DNA from 4 places in the Enterobacter dykesii genome. Region 2 is predicted to be linked to each of the others. Evidence: predicted binding sites of a transcription regulator. Region 2 holds the regulator's gene; each other region holds the start of a gene.

Region 1 (4,915 bases), 1.9 Mb from region 2:
GGGGTTTCCGCCACGTTATCGCTCTGGCGTTCATTGATTAACTGCTTCAGCTCCGCGACGATCTCATTCAGTCGTTCGCTGTTGGCCAGTATCGGCTGAGGGTTCCCTTCATAGAGCGCATGAGCGATGGTCAACAGCGTCTGCTGCGTCATCTGCTGGGTCTCTTTGAGGGTCTGCGCGTTAAGCATCAAAAGATGGCTGGGACGCGAAGCCCAGTGGGCGTTGATTTGCAGTTCAAGCATGCAGACCAGGTTGCGGCTTACCGTCTGGATGGCTTCGAAAATCGATTTTTGAATGCGGGTTTCTTTGCTGGCGGGAGTGATCAGGCCGCGCATTTTGACCACGTCGTTGAGGATGGTTTGCAGATGCTTTTCCAGCCGGGGACGCTCGACCAGATTCGGAGAAAAACCGGCCTGATAGACGCGGTTAAAGGCGGTGACGTAGTTCGCCATCTGAATACGCCAGTGCAGAAAAGCGCGCTGCGGCCAGATGCCGGTGAAGAGCATGGCCAGCAGTGACCCCAGGATGACATCCCCGCTTCGCCACAGCGCAGTGGTCATATCCCCGGCGGGCGCACCGACAACCACCGCGAGCGTAATACCAATCAGCAGCGCCTGATACGGTCTTTTGCCCAACGCCAGCCAGCCGCACAGGAACATGGCGGCCCCGCACCATACCAGCATCACGGGAAACGAGATAAGCTCCAGCTTAAGGGCAATAAGCCCAAGGGCCGAGCCTAAAACCGTCCCGCCAATTCGCTCAAAGGCGCGCGGAACAACGTTCCCCCAAAACGAGATGGGCCCCATCACCACCACCAGGGTGATCAGCGGCCACGTCCCTTCCGGAACATCAAGCAAACGGACCAGTACAAACGTCAATACGAACGCCAGCGCGATGCGACACCCGTGCACCACGCGGTAATGTTTGTACAACCGAATTTCAAAAGGGGTTAATGATTTGTCGGGACGCACACCCGCTCTCCAGCTACACGGCAAATCACAATTGTACTGTGTTTTCAGCCGGGCGGATCGCCCCCGGCTGAAAAACCCTTCGTTTAGCAGGCTTAAGCCGTTTTACGCTCTACCGCGATATACATTTCGATATCCCAGTAGCCGTCTGCATTGCCGTCATTGAGATAGCGTTCGAAGCAGGGTTTAAGCGCCATCTGGTACTTATTGTCCTGCAGCAGAGAGTTGAAGAACTGATACCACGGCGTGGCGAAGTCGTAGTTTTCCACGCGCGCCGTCGCCACGGCATAATCCCCGGCCGCGATTTCCGTCATCATGACGCCTTCGCTGTTTTCCGGGATAACGAAATCGTCCGGCACCGTAACGGCCGTATCGCAGCGCAGTTTTTCTGCCGGGACTTCATCGGGGTTATCGTAGTAGACCGCAACCCACTCCAGCGGCTCAATGTGGCGCCCGTCCACCCACATGACCAGCTGTTCAAAGCCCTGTTTTACCGTTTGTTCCCACGGTCCGACCAAATGAAAACCGGCAATCTTACGTTTCTGTTGCTGCTTGATGCTGTAGTCCATGCTGCCTCCACTTATTACTGTATATTTATACACTATAAAGCTGGATTACTATTATCGGCAAACGAGGAGTGTTTATTATGTGAGCAGACTCGCAACCCTGCCAGTCTGCCCATCAGCGGTTAAAGCGTGTGATGCAGATAATCGCTCATGCGTGAGAACAGGCCGCCCTTATCAACGGCTTCCAGCGTCACCAGCGGCCAGTGCGCCACCACCTTGTCGCGATCGTAGAGCTGGATCTCCCCGACCCGCTGGTGCGCAGCAATCGGCGCTTCCAGCTCTTTTTTATCCAGCATATATTTGGCTTTGATGTTCGGCACTTCCGCTTTCGGCAAGGCCAGCCAGAAGTCCTGGTCGGTGCCCAGTTTCACCTGCTCCTTATCGCCGTACCAGATACGCTCTGTCCCCACTTTTTTACCGCTATGCAGGATTTGCACCGTATCGAAATTCTGCTGCCCCCAGTGCAGCAGTTTCCGGGCCTGGTCCTCACGCCCTTTCGGGCTGTCCGCCCCCATCACCACCGCGATTAAACGGCGCTGCCCGTCAACGGCGGACGCAATCAGATTAAAGCCCGCCCCCGAGGTGTGCCCCGTTTTAAGCCCGTCCACGTTCATGGTTTTATCCCATAGCAGGCCGTTACGGTTTTGCTGGGTGATCCCGTTCCAGGTCAGGCTCTTTTCGCTGTACATATGATAAAACTCAGGCTCGCCGTGAATGATGGCCCGGGAGAGTACGGCCAGGTCATAGGCCGAGCTGTGCTGGCCCGGCGCATCCAGCCCGTGGACGGTTTCAAAGTGCGTATCGCGCAGGTTAAGCTTCTGCACGTAGTCGTTCATCATCTTCACAAACTGCGGCTGACCGCCCGCCACGTGATCGGCCAGCGCCACGCAGGCGTCGTTGCCGGAATCGACAATCAGACCGCGGCTTAAATCGCGCACGCTGACGCGATCGCCCTCTTTCAGGAACATCAGAGACGAGCCGTCAAAAACCGGGTTACCTTTTGCCCAGGCGTCACGCCCTACTGTGACAATGTCGTCCGGCGTAATGCGATGGCTATCAATGGCCCGATCAACCACATACCCCGTCATCAGCTTGGTCAGGCTCGCCGGATTACGTTGTTGATGTTCGTTGCCCGCCGTTAAGATCTGACCAGTCGTGTAGTCCATCAGCACCCAGGAGCCAGCCTGAATGGCCGGAGGCTGCGGCGAAAAATCCAGCGGTTCGGCCGCAAAAGCAGATGAGACACTCGAAGCGAGTAAAGAAACAGCAATAAACAGACGGCGTTTCAACGGTATATCCTCAGGTCATTAAAAATCGATGACCTTTTTACGGGAGTTCTGATGTCGTTACCTGGCTTAATTGCAAAAAAATGTGACAGAGCACAGGTTTTTCTCTGAAGCTGACGCGCAAATTTGCTCGACGGCGGTGCTTTTTATTCGGTCTGAACCGCACGATCGTTTACCATAGTGACGTCATTTTTTAACAGGATGGTATTACTGGTGTCTGACTCTGCCGCTCGCCCGACTTTTTTATTTCATGACTACGAAACCTTTGGCACGCACCCGGCGCTGGACCGACCGGCGCAGTTTGCCGCCATCCGTACCGACGACGAATTCAACATTATTGGCGAGCCTGAGGTCTTTTACTGCAAACCGGCTGATGACTACCTGCCGCAGCCCGGGGCGGTCATGGTCACCGGGATCACTCCTCAGGAAGCGCGCGAGAAAGGCGTTAACGAGGCAGAATTCGCCCGACGCATCCACGATCTGTTTACTGTCCCCAATACCTGCGTGGTCGGTTATAACAACATCCGCTTCGATGACGAAGTCACGCGCAACATCTTCTATCGCAACTTCTACGATCCCTATGCCTGGAGCTGGCAGAACCGCAATTCACGCTGGGATTTGCTCGACATCATGCGCGCCTGTTATGCCCTGCGTCCTGAGGGGATTAACTGGCCGGAAAATGAGGAAGGGCTGACCAGCTTCCGGCTGGAACACCTGACGCGCGCCAACGGCATCGAGCACAGCAATGCCCACGACGCGATGGCGGACGTCTATGCCACCATTGCCATGGCGAAGCTGGTGAAAAACGCGCAGCCCCGGCTGTTTGAGTATCTGCTTAGCCACCGCAGCAAGCAGAAGCTCATGACCCTTATCGACGTACCGCAGATGAAACCCCTGGTGCATATTTCCGGCATGTTTGGTGCCTGGCGCGGTAATACCAGCTGGGTTGCCCCGCTGGCCTGGCATCCGGACAACCGTAATGCGGTCATCATGGTGGATTTAGCCGGCGATATTTCGCCGCTGCTTGAGCTCGACAGCGATACCCTGCGCGAACGGCTTTATACACCGAAAAATGAGCTCGGCGATCTGCCTGCGGTGCCGGTCAAACTGGTGCATATCAATAAATGTCCGGTACTCGCGCAGGCGAATACGCTGCGCCAGGAAGATGCGGACAGACTGGGCATTAACCGTCAGCACTGCCTCGATAACCTGAAAGTGCTGCGCGAAAACCCGCAGGTGCGCGAGAAAGTGGTTGCCATCTTTGCCGAAGCGGAGCCGTTCGTGCCGTCTGAAAACGTGGATGCCCAGCTCTATAACGGTTTCTTCAGCGATGCCGATCGCGCGGCGATGAATATCGTTCTGCAAACCGAGCCGCGTAACTTACCGGCGCTGGATATTACTTTCGCAGATAAACGCATCGAAAAGCTGATGTTTAACTACCGCGCGCGTAACTATCCAGGCACGCTGGACGAAGCAGAGCAGGATCGCTGGCTGCAGCATCGTCGTAATGTCTTTACCCCGGAGTTCCTTAACAGCTATGCCCAGGAGCTGGAAATGCTTTATGGCCAGTATGAAGGGGATGCTGAAAAGCAGGCTCTGTTGAAATCCCTGTTCCAGTACGCTCAAGAGATTGTCTGAGCGAGGGGTATAAAAAAAGCCGGAGGCGATGTCTCCGGCTTTTTTTTGCCCGATGGCGCTGCGCTTACGCGACGTCTTCGTACTGTGGAACCGGGTTACGGAAGCTCTTCGTAACGCAGGCCAGGTAAATCAGACCGATAGCACCCCAGATCAGACCCAGAACCATAGAGCTCTCTTCCAGGTTAATCCACAGCGCACCCACCGTCAGGGCGCCACACATTGGCAGCACCAGATAGTTGAAGTGGTCTTTCAGCGTTTTATTACGCTTCTCGCGGATCCAGAACTGAGAGATCACCGAGAGGTTAACAAAGGTAAATGCCACCAGCGCACCAAAGTTAATCAGCGCGGTTGCAGTCACCAGGTCAAATTTAATGGCCATCAGTGCGATTGCGCCAACCAGCAGTACGTTCCACGCCGGAGTTCGCCATTTCGGATGAACGTAGCCGAAGAAACGGGT
Region 2 (4,915 bases):
GCATGATATCTCGGTTAAGCGCCAGCAGCTTACGGATATTGCCGCGCCATGCGGTTTTGAGCAGCGCCAGGGAGATCCCGCGCATCACCAGCACGCGCCAGACCATCCACAAGCCAATGATAAAGGTCCCATATTCGGCAATTGCCGTCGCCAGCGCCGCGCCCCGCACGTTCATATGCAGGCCCATTACCAGCCAGACATCCAGCACAATGTTGAGAAGGTTGCCTACTACCAGCAAAATCACTGGCGCACGGGCGTACTGCACGCCCAGTAGCCAACCCAGCAGAACCAGGTTTGCCAGCGAGGCGGGCGCGCTGAGCCAGCGGATTTCAAGGAAACGGCGCGCCTGAGCCAGTACCGCCTCGCTGCCGCCGACAACATGGAGCGCAAGGTCGATCAGGGGCGCACGCAATACAATGATTAATGCTCCCGCACCAAGCGCAAGAATCAGCGGCTGGACCAGCGCGCGCGCCAGGCGCAGCGGATCTTTTGCACCATAAGCCTGTGCCGTGAGCCCGGTGGTGCTCATGCGCAAAAAGAGCAGCAGCATAAACAGGAAACTGGTTGCCGTCGCGCCAATCGCCACGCCGCCAAGATAAACAGGCGAATCAAGATGACCAATAACGGCAGTATCGACCAGACCCAGCAAGGGCACGGTGATATTGGAGAAAATCATCGGCAGAGCAAGACGCCACAATGCCTTATCTGATGCCGTCAGCAGTGACATGAAAAATACCGGAAGTGTGGAATGAAGCAGGCTACAGCGGCGCCATAGCCTGTCAGGAAGAGGTTACAGCCATTCACCGTTGCGAATGACCCCAACCGCCAGTCCTTCGATAGAGAAGTTATGTTCGCGAAGATCGACCACAATCGGGGAGAACTCGTTGTTTTCAGGCAGCAGCTGAACGGTGTTCCCCTGTTTTTTCAGACGCTTTACGGTGACTTCATCATCTATGCGCGCGACAACCACCTGGCCGTTACGAACATCTTGCGTTTTGTGCACCGCAAGCAGATCGCCATCAAGAATACCGATGTCTTTCATCGACATACCGCTAACGCGCAGCAGGAAATCAGCACTCGGTTTGAACATGCCAGGATCGACCTGGTAGTGGCCTTCAATATGCTGCTGTGCCAGTAAAGGCTCACCGGCGGCAACACGGCCTATCAGCGGAATGCCCGTCTCTTCTTCCACCAGCAGGCGGATACCGCGTGACGCGCCTGAAACAATCTCAATCACGCCTTTACGCGCCAGCGCTTTCAGGTGTTCTTCGGCAGCATTTGGAGAACGGAAACCCAGACGCTGCGCGATTTCCGCACGCGTCGGTGGCATACCCGTCTGGCCGATATGATCCCGGATGAGATCAAACACCTCTTGCTGCCTGGTCGTTAACGCTTTCATTCCGCCCCCTGGGTGTATATACAGTTATGCTGTGAGTATATACAGTCAAAGGCGATTTTGGAACCAAAAACTGCACAAAAAACCAGGGACTTAATTATTCCTCGAGGCTCATCGGAAATGTGACCAAAGCAGCGTGACCCAGGTGATAACGGCAGTGATAATCGCCAGCAACACGGCAGCAGAGCCCATGTCTTTTGCGCGGCCAGAAAGCTCGTGGAAATCTGAACCAATGCGATCGACAACGGCCTCAATAGCGCTATTAAGAATTTCCACTATCATCACCAGAAGTACGGAACCGATAAGAAGTACGCGGGTAATAGCATCAACATCAAGGAAACAGGCGACGATCACCGCGATGATAGCGGCGACGCCCTCCTGGCGAAAGGCGGCCTCGTTGGCCCATGCGGCACGGAAACCTTTCCATGAATAGCCGGCAGCTTTGATGATACGCGTTAACCCAGTGGTATTATTGGCCATTAAAAGAACCTTTTATGAAAAAAAGCGTCAGTAACAGGAACTGTAGCGCGTTTCGCTACAGCCTGAAGTATGACGGGTAACAACAGAAATTTTGCGCGCTTTCTGTTATCCTTGCGCCGCAATTGCATTATTAACCAGAGGCTTTACATCGTTTATGTCCGGCTGGCCACGAATTTACTACAAATTACTTAATTTACCATTAAGCATCCTGGTAAAAAGCAAGTCTATCCCAGCAGAACCCGCGCTGGAATTGGGGCTCGATACCTCGCGTCCTATTATGTATGTTTTGCCTTATAACTCGAAGGCAGACTTACTGACGCTTCGCGCCCAGTGTCTGGCGCATGACTTACCGGACCCGCTTGAACCGCTTGAAGTTGACGGTACGCTGCTGCCGCGCTACGTCTTCATTCACGGTGGACCGCGCGTGTTTACCTACTACACGCCAAAAGAAGAGTCCATCAAGCTGTTCCACGACTATCTTGACCTGCACCGCAGCAACCCCGATCTGGATGTGCAGATGGTGCCGGTATCGGTGATGTTTGGTCGTCGTCCGGGCCGTGAAAAAGGTGAAGAGAACCCGCCGCTGCGCATGCTTAACGGCATCCAGAAGTTCTTCGCGGTCTCCTGGCTGGGACGCGACAGCTTTGTGCGTTTCTCCCCTTCCGTTTCGCTGCGTCGAATGGCGGACGAGCACGGTACCGACAAGATCATCGCGCAAAAACTGGCGCGCGTGGCGCGTATGCACTTCGCCCGCCAGCGCCTGGCTGCCGTAGGGCCGCGTCTCCCGGCGCGTCAGGATCTGTTCAACAAGCTGCTGGCCTCCAAAGCGATTGCCCGCGCCGTTGAAGACGAAGCGCGCAGCAAGAAAATATCGCATGAGAAAGCCCAGCAGAACGCCATTGCGCTGATGGAAGAGATTGCAGCGAACTTCTCTTACGAGATGATTCGCCTGTCGGATCGTATTCTCGGCTTTACCTGGAACCGCCTGTATCAGGGCATCAACGTTCATAACGCCGAGCGCGTACGCCAGCTGGCGCACGATGGCCATGAGATTGTCTATGTTCCCTGCCACCGCAGCCACATGGACTACCTGCTTCTTTCCTACGTGCTCTATCACCAGGGGCTGGTACCGCCGCATATTGCTGCCGGTATCAACCTGAATTTCTGGCCAGCAGGTCCGATTTTCCGCCGCCTGGGCGCGTTCTTTATCCGTCGCACCTTCAAGGGCAACAAGCTCTACTCCACCGTGTTCCGCGAATATCTGGGCGAGCTGTTCAGCCGCGGCTATTCCGTTGAGTACTTCGTGGAGGGCGGTCGTTCCCGTACCGGACGCCTGCTCGATCCGAAGACCGGCACGCTGTCGATGACCATTCAGGCGATGCTGCGCGGAGGAACCCGTCCAATCACGCTGGTGCCAATCTACATTGGCTATGAGCACGTGATGGAAGTGGGCACGTACGCCAAAGAGCTGCGCGGTGCGACCAAAGAGAAAGAGAGCCTGCCGCAGATGCTGCGCGGCTTGAGCAAGCTACGCAATCTCGGTCAGGGCTACGTGAACTTCGGCGAACCGATGCCGCTGATGACGTATCTGAACCATCACGTTCCCGAGTGGCGCGAATCCATCGATCCTATCGAAGCGATTCGTCCGGCCTGGCTGACGCCAACGGTCAACGGCATCGCGTCCGAGCTGATGGTGCGCATTAACAACGCCGGTGCGGCTAACGCCATGAACCTGTGCTGTACGGCGCTTCTGGCTTCGCGTCAGCGTTCTCTGACCCGCGAACAGCTCACGGAGCAGCTGGATTGCTATCTGGACATGATGCGCAACGTGCCGTATTCCGTTGATTCAACCGTGCCTTCTGCTACCGCCAGTGAGCTTATCGATCACGCGCTGCAGATGAACAAGTTTGAAGTCGAAAAGGACACGATCGGCGACATCATCATTCTGCCGCGCGAGCAGGCAGTGCTGATGACCTACTACCGCAACAACATCACCCATATGCTGATGCTGCCGTCGCTCATGGCGGCTATCATCACCCAGCATCGCCGTATTTCGCGTCAGGAGCTATTGCGTCACGTTGAGACGCTCTATCCGATGCTGAAAGCGGAGCTGTTCCTGCGCTGGAGCAAAGACGAGCTGGCGGGCGAACTGGACAAACTGACGGAAGAGCTGCGTCGTCAGGGACTGATCACCGTCTCAAATGACGAGCTGCACATCAATCCGTCGCGTTCCCGAACCCTGCAACTGCTGGCGGCCGGCGCGCGCGAAACGCTGCAGCGCTACGCCATTACGTTCTGGCTGCTGAGTGCGAACCCGTCTATCAACCGCGGTACGCTGGAGAAAGAGAGCCGGACGCTGGCACAGCGCCTGTCCGTTCTGCATGGCATTAACGCCCCTGAGTTCTTCGACAAAGCGGTCTTCAGCTCTCTGGTCCTGACGCTGCGTGACGAAGGCTACATCAGCGATACGGGCGATGCCGAGCCGGAAGAGACCCTGAAGGTGTACCAGATGCTGGCCGAACTGATCACCTCGGACGTTCGCTTGACGATCGAGAGTGCGACGCAGGGCGAGTGATGTGAAAAAGCCGGGTGGTGGTTTCACCTGACCCGGCCTGGCATTCTGCATAATATAAAGGCCCGGTAAGCGTTAACGCTACCGGGCCTTATTTTTGAGCCTTGTTAAATCACCGCATTCAGCTCAGCAGTGTGAAAGCAATCATCCCGACAATCGCACCCGTCGTGCCGAGGATGGTTTCCATCAGCGTCCAGGTTTTCAGGGTTTGCGCTTCGGTGGCGCCGGTAAATTTACCGAACAGCCAGAAGCCCGCGTCGTTAACGTGAGAGACCACAATCGAACCGCCCGCGATACAGATAGACAGCGCGGCCATCTGCGCACCGGAGTAGTTCAGCTGTTCAATCACCGGCATCACCAGACCCACGGCGGTTAAACACGCCACGGTGGCGGAACCCTGGATGATACGTACCGCCGCAGCGAGCACGAAGCAGGTGACCGCAATCGGCAGGCCCATCCCGGTCAGC
Region 3 (4,915 bases), 560 kb from region 2:
GTGAGATTCGCCTGCGTCATTGCGTTGCCTCCATGAATACGTCATATGAAGACTATTGTAACGCGTGGCAGGCCAAAAAGAACAACGCCCGACATAGTCGGGCGTGTAAAGTTACGTACTGGTATTAACGGCCTGAAATAGGCGGTACGAAGACCACGCCCATATCCCATGGCTGTTCAATCCAGGTGTCCTGCGGGATATCAATCACGTAATCGTCAACCAGCGGGCGGCCAGCAGGCTTCGCGAAGATAGTGACGAAATGGGCTTTCGGATACATTTCGCGGATAGCGACCGCTGTACCGCCGGTGTCCACCAGATCGTCGATAACGATGAAACCTTCACCGTCGCCTTCAGCACGTTTCAGCACGGTCAGCTCGCGCTGGTTGTCATGGTCATAGCTGGAGATGCAAACGGTATCGACATGACGAATACCCAGCTCACGTGCCAGCAGCGCCCCCGGTACCAGACCGCCACGGCTGACGGCAATAATGCCTTTCCACTGTTCGGAAGGCATCAGACGCGCAGCCAGTTTGCGTGCGTGAATCTGCAACATGTCCCAGGTGACGACGTATTTTTCGCTCATGTGAAGTGTCCCAGCCTGTTTTTATACGGCTTAAAAAGTGTTCGAGGGGGAAATAGGTTGCGCGAGATTATAGAGATCTGACGCACTAAAAACCAGTGTTTAGCGCCCTCTGCCTGAGTTTTTACATGCTTTATGCTACCAGCCAGCAGAGAAAGTGGTATTCTCAGTTTCATCTCGCAAGCCTGACTTGTGGTAACTATTAACCTGCTAACCCTGTGACCTGCAACCCTGTTTGCAGCGCCTCGACAAGGAGACTTATCGTGTCTGAACTGTCTCAATTATCTCCGCAGCCGCTGTGGGATATTTTTGCGAAAATCTGCTCCATTCCACACCCTTCCTACCATGAAGAACAGCTTGCCGAACATATTATGGGCTGGGCGAAGGAAAAAGGTCTGCATACTGAACGTGACCAGGTTGGCAACATTCTGATCCGCAAACCGGCTACCGCAGGTATGGAAAACCGCAAACCGGTTGTGCTGCAGGCGCACCTGGACATGGTGCCACAGAAGAACAACGACACCGTTCACGACTTCACCAAAGACCCGATTCAACCGTACATCGACGGCGACTGGGTGAAAGCGCGCGGCACCACGCTGGGCGCGGATAACGGCATCGGTATGGCCTCTGCGCTGGCCGTGCTGGCCGACGACAGCGTTGAGCACGGTCCGCTGGAAGTGCTGCTGACCATGACCGAAGAAGCAGGCATGGACGGCGCGTTTGGTCTGCAGGCGAACTGGCTGCAGGCGGACATCCTGATCAACACCGACTCTGAAGAAGAAGGTGAGATCTACATGGGCTGCGCGGGCGGAATTGATTTCATCTCTACCCTGCCGCTGTCGCGCGAAGCGATTCCTGCCGGTTTCCAGACCTTCAAGCTGACGCTGAAAGGGCTGAAAGGCGGCCACTCCGGCGGTGATATTCATCTGGGCCTGGGTAACGCCAACAAGCTGCTGGCGCGCTTCCTGGCAGGCCATGCGGCCGAGCTGGATCTGCGTCTGGTCGACTTCAACGGCGGTACCCTGCGCAATGCGATCCCACGCGAAGCGTTCGCCACCGTAGCGGTTCCCGCGGCAAAAGCGGACGAGCTGAAAAAACTCTCCACCGTATACCTGGATATCCTGAAAAACGAACTGTCGGCGAAAGAGAAAAACCTGACCGTAGTGCTGGAATCCGTGACCACGGATAAAACCGCCCTGACCGCGCAGTCTCGTGACACCTTCGTTCAGCTGCTGAACGCGACGCCAAACGGCGTGATCCGCAACTCTGACGTGGCGAAAGGCGTGGTGGAAACCTCACTGAACGTGGGCGTGGTGAGCATGAGCGACGACAGTGCGGAAATCATCTGCCTGATCCGCTCGCTGATCGACAGCGGTAAAGAGTACGTGGTGAGCATGCTGGAATCTCTGGGCACGCTGGCGGGCGCCAAAACGTCTGCCAAAGGCAGCTACCCGGGATGGCAGCCGGATGCGAGTTCTCCGGTGATGGCGCTGGTGCGTGAAACCTATCAGCGTCTGTTCAACAGCACCCCGAACATTCAGGTGATCCACGCCGGTCTGGAATGTGGTCTGTTCAAGAAGCCGTATCCAGACATGGATATGGTGTCCATCGGGCCAACCATTACCGGCCCGCACTCCCCGGATGAGCAGGTTCATATCGAAAGCGTCGGTCACTACTGGACGCTGCTGACTGAACTGCTGAAAGCGATTCCTGCGAAGTAACGCCCTCATCCAGCCGTCTCCCACAGGGAAAGGGTAAAACGAAGGCCCGGTAAGCGTAGCGCCACCGGGCTTTTTTACAATCCCAGAAGCAGCTGGCGCTCTAGCTGCGGATCCAGCAGCGTGACGTGCAACCCCACCAGCCTCACCCCTCGCCCGCCCCGGCGTTCTTCCCATGCCTTTTTCGCCGTCGCGATAAGATCGTCTTTATTCAGACGCGGCCAGACGTGTTCCTGCGTGGTCTGCTGGAAGTCGTTGAATTTGAGCTTGATGCCCTGACGGGCGATGAGCAGGTCCGGCTTCACCTTGCTTAAGCGTCGCTCCAGTTCCGGGTAGAGCTGTTCCGTGATAATAGATTCGCACTCGGACCAGTCATGAATATCTTCAATAAGTGTGCGCTCAACGCCGACGGATTTCCGCAGCCGCTCGCTGTTCACATCGCGATCGTCAATCCCCTGGCTGCGCTCCCACAGCACGCGGCCAAACTTCCCGAACCGCTTAAGCAGCATCGCGAGATCGCTTCGCTGCACGTCTTCGCAGGTGCGTAACCCCATGCTTTCCAGCTTTGCGGCGGAGACTTTCCCAACCCCAGGGATTTTGCCAAGCGGCAGCGTTTTTAAAAATGTGGGCACCTCTTCCGGCGTAATGACGTACTGACCGTTGGGCTTATTTAAATCGGAGGCGATTTTGGCAAGGAATTTAACGGGCGCCACACCCGCCGATGCCGTCAGATTCAGCTCGTTGAAAATCGTCTGACGGATCTCCTTAGCCATCAGCGTCGCGGAGCCGTGGCAGTGCACGCTGTCGGTCACATCCAGATAGGCTTCGTCCAGCGACAGCGGCTCTATCAGAGAGGTATAGCGGGAGAAGATTTCCCGAATATGGAGGGAAGCCTCTTTATAGGCTTCAAACCTGCCGGGCAGAAGTGTGAGATGAGGGCAAAGCTTTAAGGCCATCGCCGTTGGCATCGCGCTGCGCACGCCAAATTTGCGCGCAGGATAGTTGGCGGTGCTGATGACACCACGCTGAACGCGGCTGCCGCCAATGGCGATGGGAATATCCCGCAGCGCCGGGTTGTCACGCATCTCCACTGCGGCAAAAAAGCAGTCCATATCGACATGGATTATTTTGCGCATAGTAAGCCCTCACTCATCACTGGATAAGTATACAGTAAACAAATGAGGATTGAGAAGCAGATGTAAGAATGCCGGGTGGCGGCTTTGCCTTACCCGGCCAACAAAAACTTAAATAATGCGCTTCTGCTCGCGGGCCATTCTTTTTTTCCGCGCATCGCACGGCTCCGGACAGTCGCAGACCTTTTCCATCCCAATAGAGGAAATACCGCCGCAGCTGCCCTGAATGCTTTTCCGCTTAACGATCCAGCCTAACGACATGCCGAAGATGACAAGCACAAACACCACAAAGGTTGCCAGAAACGTCAGCATCATCAGCCTCCAAAGTCATCGAGCAAGATGTTCTCATCTTCGACGCCGAGATCTTTCAGCATCTTAATCACGGCGGCGTTCATCATCGGCGGACCACACATATAGAACTCGCAGTCCTCAGGCGCCGGGTGCTGCTTGAGGTAGTTTTCATACAGCACGTTGTGGATGAACCCCGTATAACCCGTCCAGTTATCTTCCGACTGCGGATCGGAAAGCGCCACATGGAAGGTGAAGTTCGGGTTTTCACGCGCCAGCTGTTCGAACTCATCTTCATAGAACATCTCGCGCAGCGAGCGCGCCCCGTACCAGAAGCTGATCTTACGCTGGCTACCCAGCCGCTTGAGCTGGTCAAAGATGTGCGAGCGCATCGGGGCCATACCGGCACCGCCGCCGATAAACACCATTTCCGCGTCGGTATCTTTCGCGAAGAACTCCCCGAACGGGCCGGAGATGGTCACCTTATCCCCAGGCTTCAGGGACCAGATGTATGACGACATGACGCCCGGCGGTGCATCCGGCACATTCGGTGGCGGCGTGGCGATACGCACGTTGAGCATGATGATGCCCTTCTCTTCCGGGTAGTTGGCCATCGAGTAGGCGCGCAGCGTCGGCTCTTTCACCTCCGAGACAAAGCGGAAGAGATTGAATTTGTCCCAGTCGGCGCGGTACTCATGCGGCACGTCAAAGTCCGCATAGGCCACAGCGTGCTCCGGGCACTCAATCTGAATGTATCCTCCGGCGCGGAACGGGACATGCTCGCCTTCCGGCACCCGCAGCTTCAGCTCTTTTATAAAGGTGGCTTTGTTATCATTAGAAATAACCTCGCACTCCCATTTTTTGACGCCGAAGATCTCTTCCGGCAGCTCAATCTTCATGTTCTGGCGCACCGCGACCTGGCAGGCCAGACGACAGCCCTCTTTTGCCTCACGCTTTGTGATATGCGCCAGCTCGGTTGGCAGAATATCGCCACCGCCCTCTTTTACCGTCACGCGGCACTGCCCGCAGGAGCCGCCGCCGCCGCAGGCTGAGGAGACAAAAATGCCGTTACCGGAGAGCGTGTTGAGCAGCTTGTCTCCGGCCGGCGTGCGGATCTGATTCTGCGGCTCGTCGTTAATATCAATCACCACGTCGCCGGAATTCACCAGCTTCGCGCGCGCCGCCAGAATAAGCCC
Region 4 (4,915 bases), 1.2 Mb from region 2:
AATAACGCTTTGCTGTTTCAGCCAGCGTGTTAACTCTTGTTGACGGGTTTTTTCCATTGCGTACTTTGCAGGTGACGTTATTAGAAGTTGGGCAGCGCAATGTTACAACGGGGAGACAATAAAGGCGACTTATCGCCGCCTTTATTTACGTTTGTTACTGACTTGTAAAGATTATTTACCTTGTTCAGCCAGTCCATCAAGGTAGCGTTCAGCGTCCAGCGCGGCCATACAACCGGTACCCGCAGAAGTAATCGCCTGACGATAAATATGGTCCATCACGTCGCCAGCCGCGAACACGCCAGGGATGCTGGTCTGGGTCGCATTACCGTGAATGCCGGACTGCACTTTGATGTAGCCGTTTTCCAGCTCCAGCTGACCGTCGAAGATCGCGGTGTTCGGGCTGTGACCGATCGCCACAAACAGACCCGCCACTTCCAGCGTTTCGACGTTATCGGTGTTCTGGGTATCACGGATACGCAGGCCGGCAACGCCCATCTGGTCGCCCGTCACTTCTTCCAGGGTACGGTTAGTGTGCAACACGATGTTGCCGCTTGCCACTTTATCCATCAGACGCTTGATCAGGATCTTCTCCGCGCGGAAGGTTTCGCGACGGTGGATCAGGTGCACCTCAGAGGCAATGTTCGCCAGGTACAGCGCTTCTTCCACCGCGGTGTTGCCGCCGCCGATAACCGCGACTTTCTGGTTGCGATAAAAGAAACCATCACAGGTTGCGCAGGCAGAGACGCCGCGGCCTTTGAACGCTTCTTCGGATGGCAGACCAAGGTAACGGGCAGAAGCGCCGGTGGCAACGATCAGCGCGTCACAGGTGTATTCGCCGCTGTCGCCCGTCAGGCGGAACGGACGGTTCTGCAGATCGACCTTATTGATGTGGTCGAACAGAATTTCGGTTTCGAATTTAGCGGCATGCTCGTGCATGCGCTCCATCAGCAGCGGCCCGGTCAGGTCGTTCGGGTCCCCTGGCCAGTTTTCCACTTCGGTGGTGGTGGTCAGCTGACCGCCTTTTTCCATACCGGTGATGAGTACCGGGTGCAGGTTAGCGCGTGCAGCATAGACCGCTGCGGTATATCCCGCAGGTCCAGAACCAAGGATTAGCAGCTTACTGTGTTTGGCCGTGCCCATGAGATCCCCATTATTGTTGGCAGACATTTGGCTGGATTGTAGGGAATTTGTTGTCGTAAAAAAAGAGCGCAGCAATTTTGATATCAATCTGTGTAATAGTCACGGACGATGAATGGCGCGCTATAACATCACGCTTTCGCCTGAAAACCGGTCGTTTGTAAGGCAATAAAATGAGGATTAATACCCTGCCGTAATGAATATCCGGCATGTTGTACTAAAAAACGATGTTTTGCTTTGACAATCCCCTGCGCTTTTGCGAAAACATTCAAGGAAGAAAAAAAACCGCGTTAACCGTATGCCGCATAGGCATGCACGTAAATGCCATTTTTACCGGGTCAGTGAAATCTACGCATGGCGTGGACAGACGCCATACGTGATGTCGGTGACTGCCTTCGGGCAACGGTCTTCTTACCAACAGAACCCGAATCCGCATCGCGTCTAATACATAATCAGGCGATGTGATGACTAACGGGTACAGGCTCTGAACAGTGATGTGCACAGGGTCCAGGCAGGAGTAGGGAAGGAATACAGAGAGACAATAATAATGGTAGATAGCAAGAAGCGCCCTGGCAAAGATCTCGACCGTATCGATCGTAACATTCTTAATGAATTGCAAAAGGATGGGCGTATTTCCAACGTCGAGCTTTCAAAACGTGTGGGACTTTCCCCGACGCCGTGCCTTGAGCGTGTGCGCCGACTGGAAAGACAGGGTTTCATTCAGGGCTATACAGCTCTGCTGAACCCGCATTATCTGGATGCCTCACTTCTGGTATTTGTTGAGATTACTCTGAATCGTGGTGCGCCGGATGTGTTTGAGCAATTTAACGCCGCTGTACAAAAACTTGAAGAAATTCAAGAGTGTCACCTGGTGTCCGGTGATTTCGACTACCTGTTGAAAACCCGTGTGCCTGATATGTCCGCCTACCGTAAGCTGCTGGGTGAAACCCTGCTGCGTCTGCCAGGCGTGAACGACACCCGTACTTATGTGGTGATGGAAGAGGTCAAACAGAGCAATCGTCTGGTTATTAAGACGCGCTAACACGGAACAGGTGCAAAATCAGCGTAGTTTGATTACACTCCTGTTAATCCATACAGCAACAGTGCCGGGGAGTCCCGGCGCTGTTGTCCGTTTTAGCAAAAAGGCAGGATATGCCTGATACCTGGAGAGCCTTTTTTGAGCCAGGAATACACTGAAGACAAAGAAGTCACACTATCGAAGCTAAGCAGCGGACGTCGTCTCCTCGAGGCTTTGCTGATTGTTATTGCCCTTTTCGCCGTCTGGCTGATGGCAGCCTTACTCAGTTTCAACCCCTCAGATCCCAGCTGGTCACAAACTGCATGGCATGAGCCTATCCATAATTTAGGCGGTGTCCCCGGTGCCTGGCTTGCGGACACGCTGTTCTTCATTTTCGGTGTGATGGCCTACACCCTTCCCGTCATTATTATTGGCGGATGCTGGTTTGCGTGGCGTCATCGTCAGAACGATGATTACATCGACTATTTTGCCGTGTCGCTGCGCCTGATTGGCGCACTGGCGCTGATCCTCACCTCGTGCGGGCTAGCGGCGATAAATGCGGATGATATCTGGTACTTCGCCTCTGGCGGGGTGATCGGCAGCTTACTCAGTTCTGCGCTGCAGCCGATGCTGCACAGCAGCGGCGGTACGCTGGCGCTGCTGTGCATCTGGGCGGCTGGGTTGACGCTGTTTACCGGCTGGTCCTGGGTGAGCATTGCCGAGAAAATTGGCAGTTTTATCCTCACCATTCTGACCTTCGCCAGCAACCGTACCCGCCGTGACGATACGTGGGTTGATGAAGACGAGTACGAAGATGAAGAGGAAGACGACGCGCCTGTGCAGCGTCGCGAGTCTCGTCGTGCGCGTATTCTGCGCGGCGCGCTGGCACGTCGCCAGCGTGTTGCTGAGAAATTTGCCAACCCGCTGGGTCGTAAAACCGATGCGGCGCTCTTCTCCGGTAAACGCATGGATGAAGACGAGCAGGTTGCGTATCGCGCTGCAGGTGTCGCCGTCGATCCTGACGATGTGCTCTTCTCCGGCAGCCGTGCCACGCCGGGTGACTTCGACGAATACGATCCGCTGTTAAACGGCCATTCGGTTACCGAGCCGGTTGCAGCCGCCGCAGCCGCGACGACCGCTGCGCAGGCGTATGCCGCGCCTGTCGACGCCGTGACGCCATCCGCGCCGGTTTCGCCGCCGGAATCCGTTATCCAGCAGCCTCAGGTTGACTGGCAGACTGCGCCAGGCGTTCACACGCCGGAGCCGGTTATCGCGCCTGAACCTGAAAGCTACATCCCTGTGCAGCAGGAGCAGTGGCAGCAGCCTTATCAGCCGCCGCAGCCTGCGTATGAACCGCAAGATTATCCGCACTATGAACAGCCTGTGGCCCAACCTTATCAGGAGTATGTGCCTGAGTCGGTTGAACCTGTGCAGCCTTATGTAGAGCCGCAGCCTGAACCTGAAATCGTGGAAGAGGTAAAACCCTCTCGTCCACCAATGTACTATTTTGAAGAAGTCGAAGAGCGTCGTGCGCGTGAACGTGAACAGCTGGCCGCATGGTACCAGCCTGTGCCTGAACCGGTGCAGGAGCCAGTGACGAAAGCGCCTTCTGTTTCTGTTCCACCGGTCGACCCGACGCCTGCTGTTGCACCCGTAGCAGAAAGCGTGAAGCAGGCTACCGCGGCTGCTGCCGTGGCTGCACCTGTCTTTAGCCTGGCAACAGGGAGCGCGCCACGTCCTCAGGTGAAGGAGGGGATTGGCCCGCAACTGCCTCGCCCTAATCGCGTTCGCGTTCCAACCCGCCGTGAGCTTGCCTCTTATGGCATCAAGCTGCCTTCCCAGCGTATGGCCGAAGAGAAAGCGCGCGAGCCTGAGTACGAAGATGACGCCGATGAAATGCAGCAGGACGAGCTGGCCCGTCAGTTCGCCGTGCAGCAGAATCAACGCTACGGTGAAGAATATCAGCACGATGAACCGGTGCTGGAAGACGAAGAGGACGCGGCTGAAGCCGAATTGGCGCGCCAGTTTGCCGCCACCCAGCAGCAGCGCTATTCCGGTGAACAACCGGCTGGTGCAAATCCGTTCTCGCTGTCTGATTTTGAATTCTCACCGATGAAGGATCTGGTGGATGATGGCCCGAGCGAGCCTTTATTTACCCCGAGCGTGATGCCGGAAGCAGAGCCTGTGCGCCAGCAGCCAGCACCACAGGCCTACTCGCAGCCGCAACAACCTGTTCAGCAGCCGTATGCGCAGCCGCATCAATCTGTTCAGCAGCCACCACAGCCGCCGCAGTTCCAGCAGCCTGCGCCTCAGCCGCAGGAAAGTCTGATTCACCCGCTGCTGATGCGTAACGGTGACAGCCGTCCGCTGCAGCGTCCAAGCACGCCGCTGCCGTCTCTGGATCTGTTAACGCCGCCGCCGTCAGAAGTGGAACCGGTTGATACCTTCGCGCTGGAGCAGATGGCGCGTCTGGTGGAAGCGCGTCTGGCTGACTTCCGCATCAAGGCAGACGTGGTGAACTACTCGCCGGGTCCTGTTATCACACGATTTGAACTGAACCTGGCGCCTGGCGTTAAAGCCGCGCGTATTTCCAACCTGTCCCGTGACCTGGCGCGTTCTCTGTCGACCGTTGCGGTACGTGTGGTGGAAGTAATACCGGGCAAACCGTACGTTGGCCTTGAGCTGCCGAACAAGAAACGTCAGACCGTCTACCTGCGTGAAGTGCTGGATAACACCAAATTCCGCGATAACCCCTCTCCG

Evidence for each region. Region 2 encodes LexA, which represses DNA repair genes until DNA is damaged. Its sites were predicted from a motif close to TNCTGTATGTACATACAGNA; they were not measured.
Region 1: sbmC (DNA gyrase inhibitor SbmC) is a predicted target of LexA. The motif match lies at 1,553-1,572, and genes of this name have one in related genera.
Region 3: dinB (DNA polymerase IV) is a predicted target of LexA. The motif match lies at 3,452-3,471, and genes of this name have one in related genera.
Region 4: F0320_RS06905 (DNA translocase FtsK 4TM domain-containing protein) is a predicted target of LexA. The motif match lies at 2,218-2,237, and genes of this name have one in related genera.

What each region holds. Positions count from the first base shown of each region.
Region 1 is NZ_CP126604.1:2,906,260-2,911,174, forward strand. It holds gene F0320_RS13950 (FUSC family protein) at 1-971, opposite strand, end outside; gene sbmC (DNA gyrase inhibitor SbmC) at 1,064-1,537, opposite strand; gene dacD (serine-type D-Ala-D-Ala carboxypeptidase DacD) at 1,657-2,823, opposite strand; gene sbcB (exodeoxyribonuclease I) at 3,022-4,458, shown strand; gene F0320_RS13970 (APC family permease) at 4,523-4,915, opposite strand, start outside.
Region 2 is NZ_CP126604.1:295,733-300,647, reverse strand. It holds gene dinF (MATE family efflux transporter DinF) at 1-727, opposite strand, end outside; gene lexA (transcriptional repressor LexA) at 791-1,399, opposite strand; gene F0320_RS01355 (diacylglycerol kinase) at 1,508-1,876, opposite strand; gene plsB (glycerol-3-phosphate 1-O-acyltransferase PlsB) at 2,031-4,451, shown strand; gene gntU (gluconate transporter) at 4,570-4,915, opposite strand, start outside.
Region 3 is NZ_CP126604.1:858,648-863,562, reverse strand. It holds gene frsA (esterase FrsA) at 1-20, opposite strand, end outside; gene gpt (xanthine phosphoribosyltransferase) at 125-583, opposite strand; gene pepD (cytosol nonspecific dipeptidase) at 844-2,301, shown strand; gene dinB (DNA polymerase IV) at 2,376-3,434, opposite strand; gene nqrM ((Na+)-NQR maturation NqrM) at 3,543-3,746, opposite strand; gene nqrF (NADH:ubiquinone reductase (Na(+)-transporting) subunit F) at 3,746-4,915, opposite strand, start outside.
Region 4 is NZ_CP126604.1:1,462,244-1,467,158, forward strand. It holds gene cydD (heme ABC transporter permease/ATP-binding protein CydD) at 1-57, opposite strand, end outside; gene trxB (thioredoxin-disulfide reductase) at 172-1,140, opposite strand; gene lrp (leucine-responsive transcriptional regulator Lrp) at 1,685-2,179, shown strand; gene F0320_RS06905 (DNA translocase FtsK 4TM domain-containing protein) at 2,315-4,915, shown strand, end outside.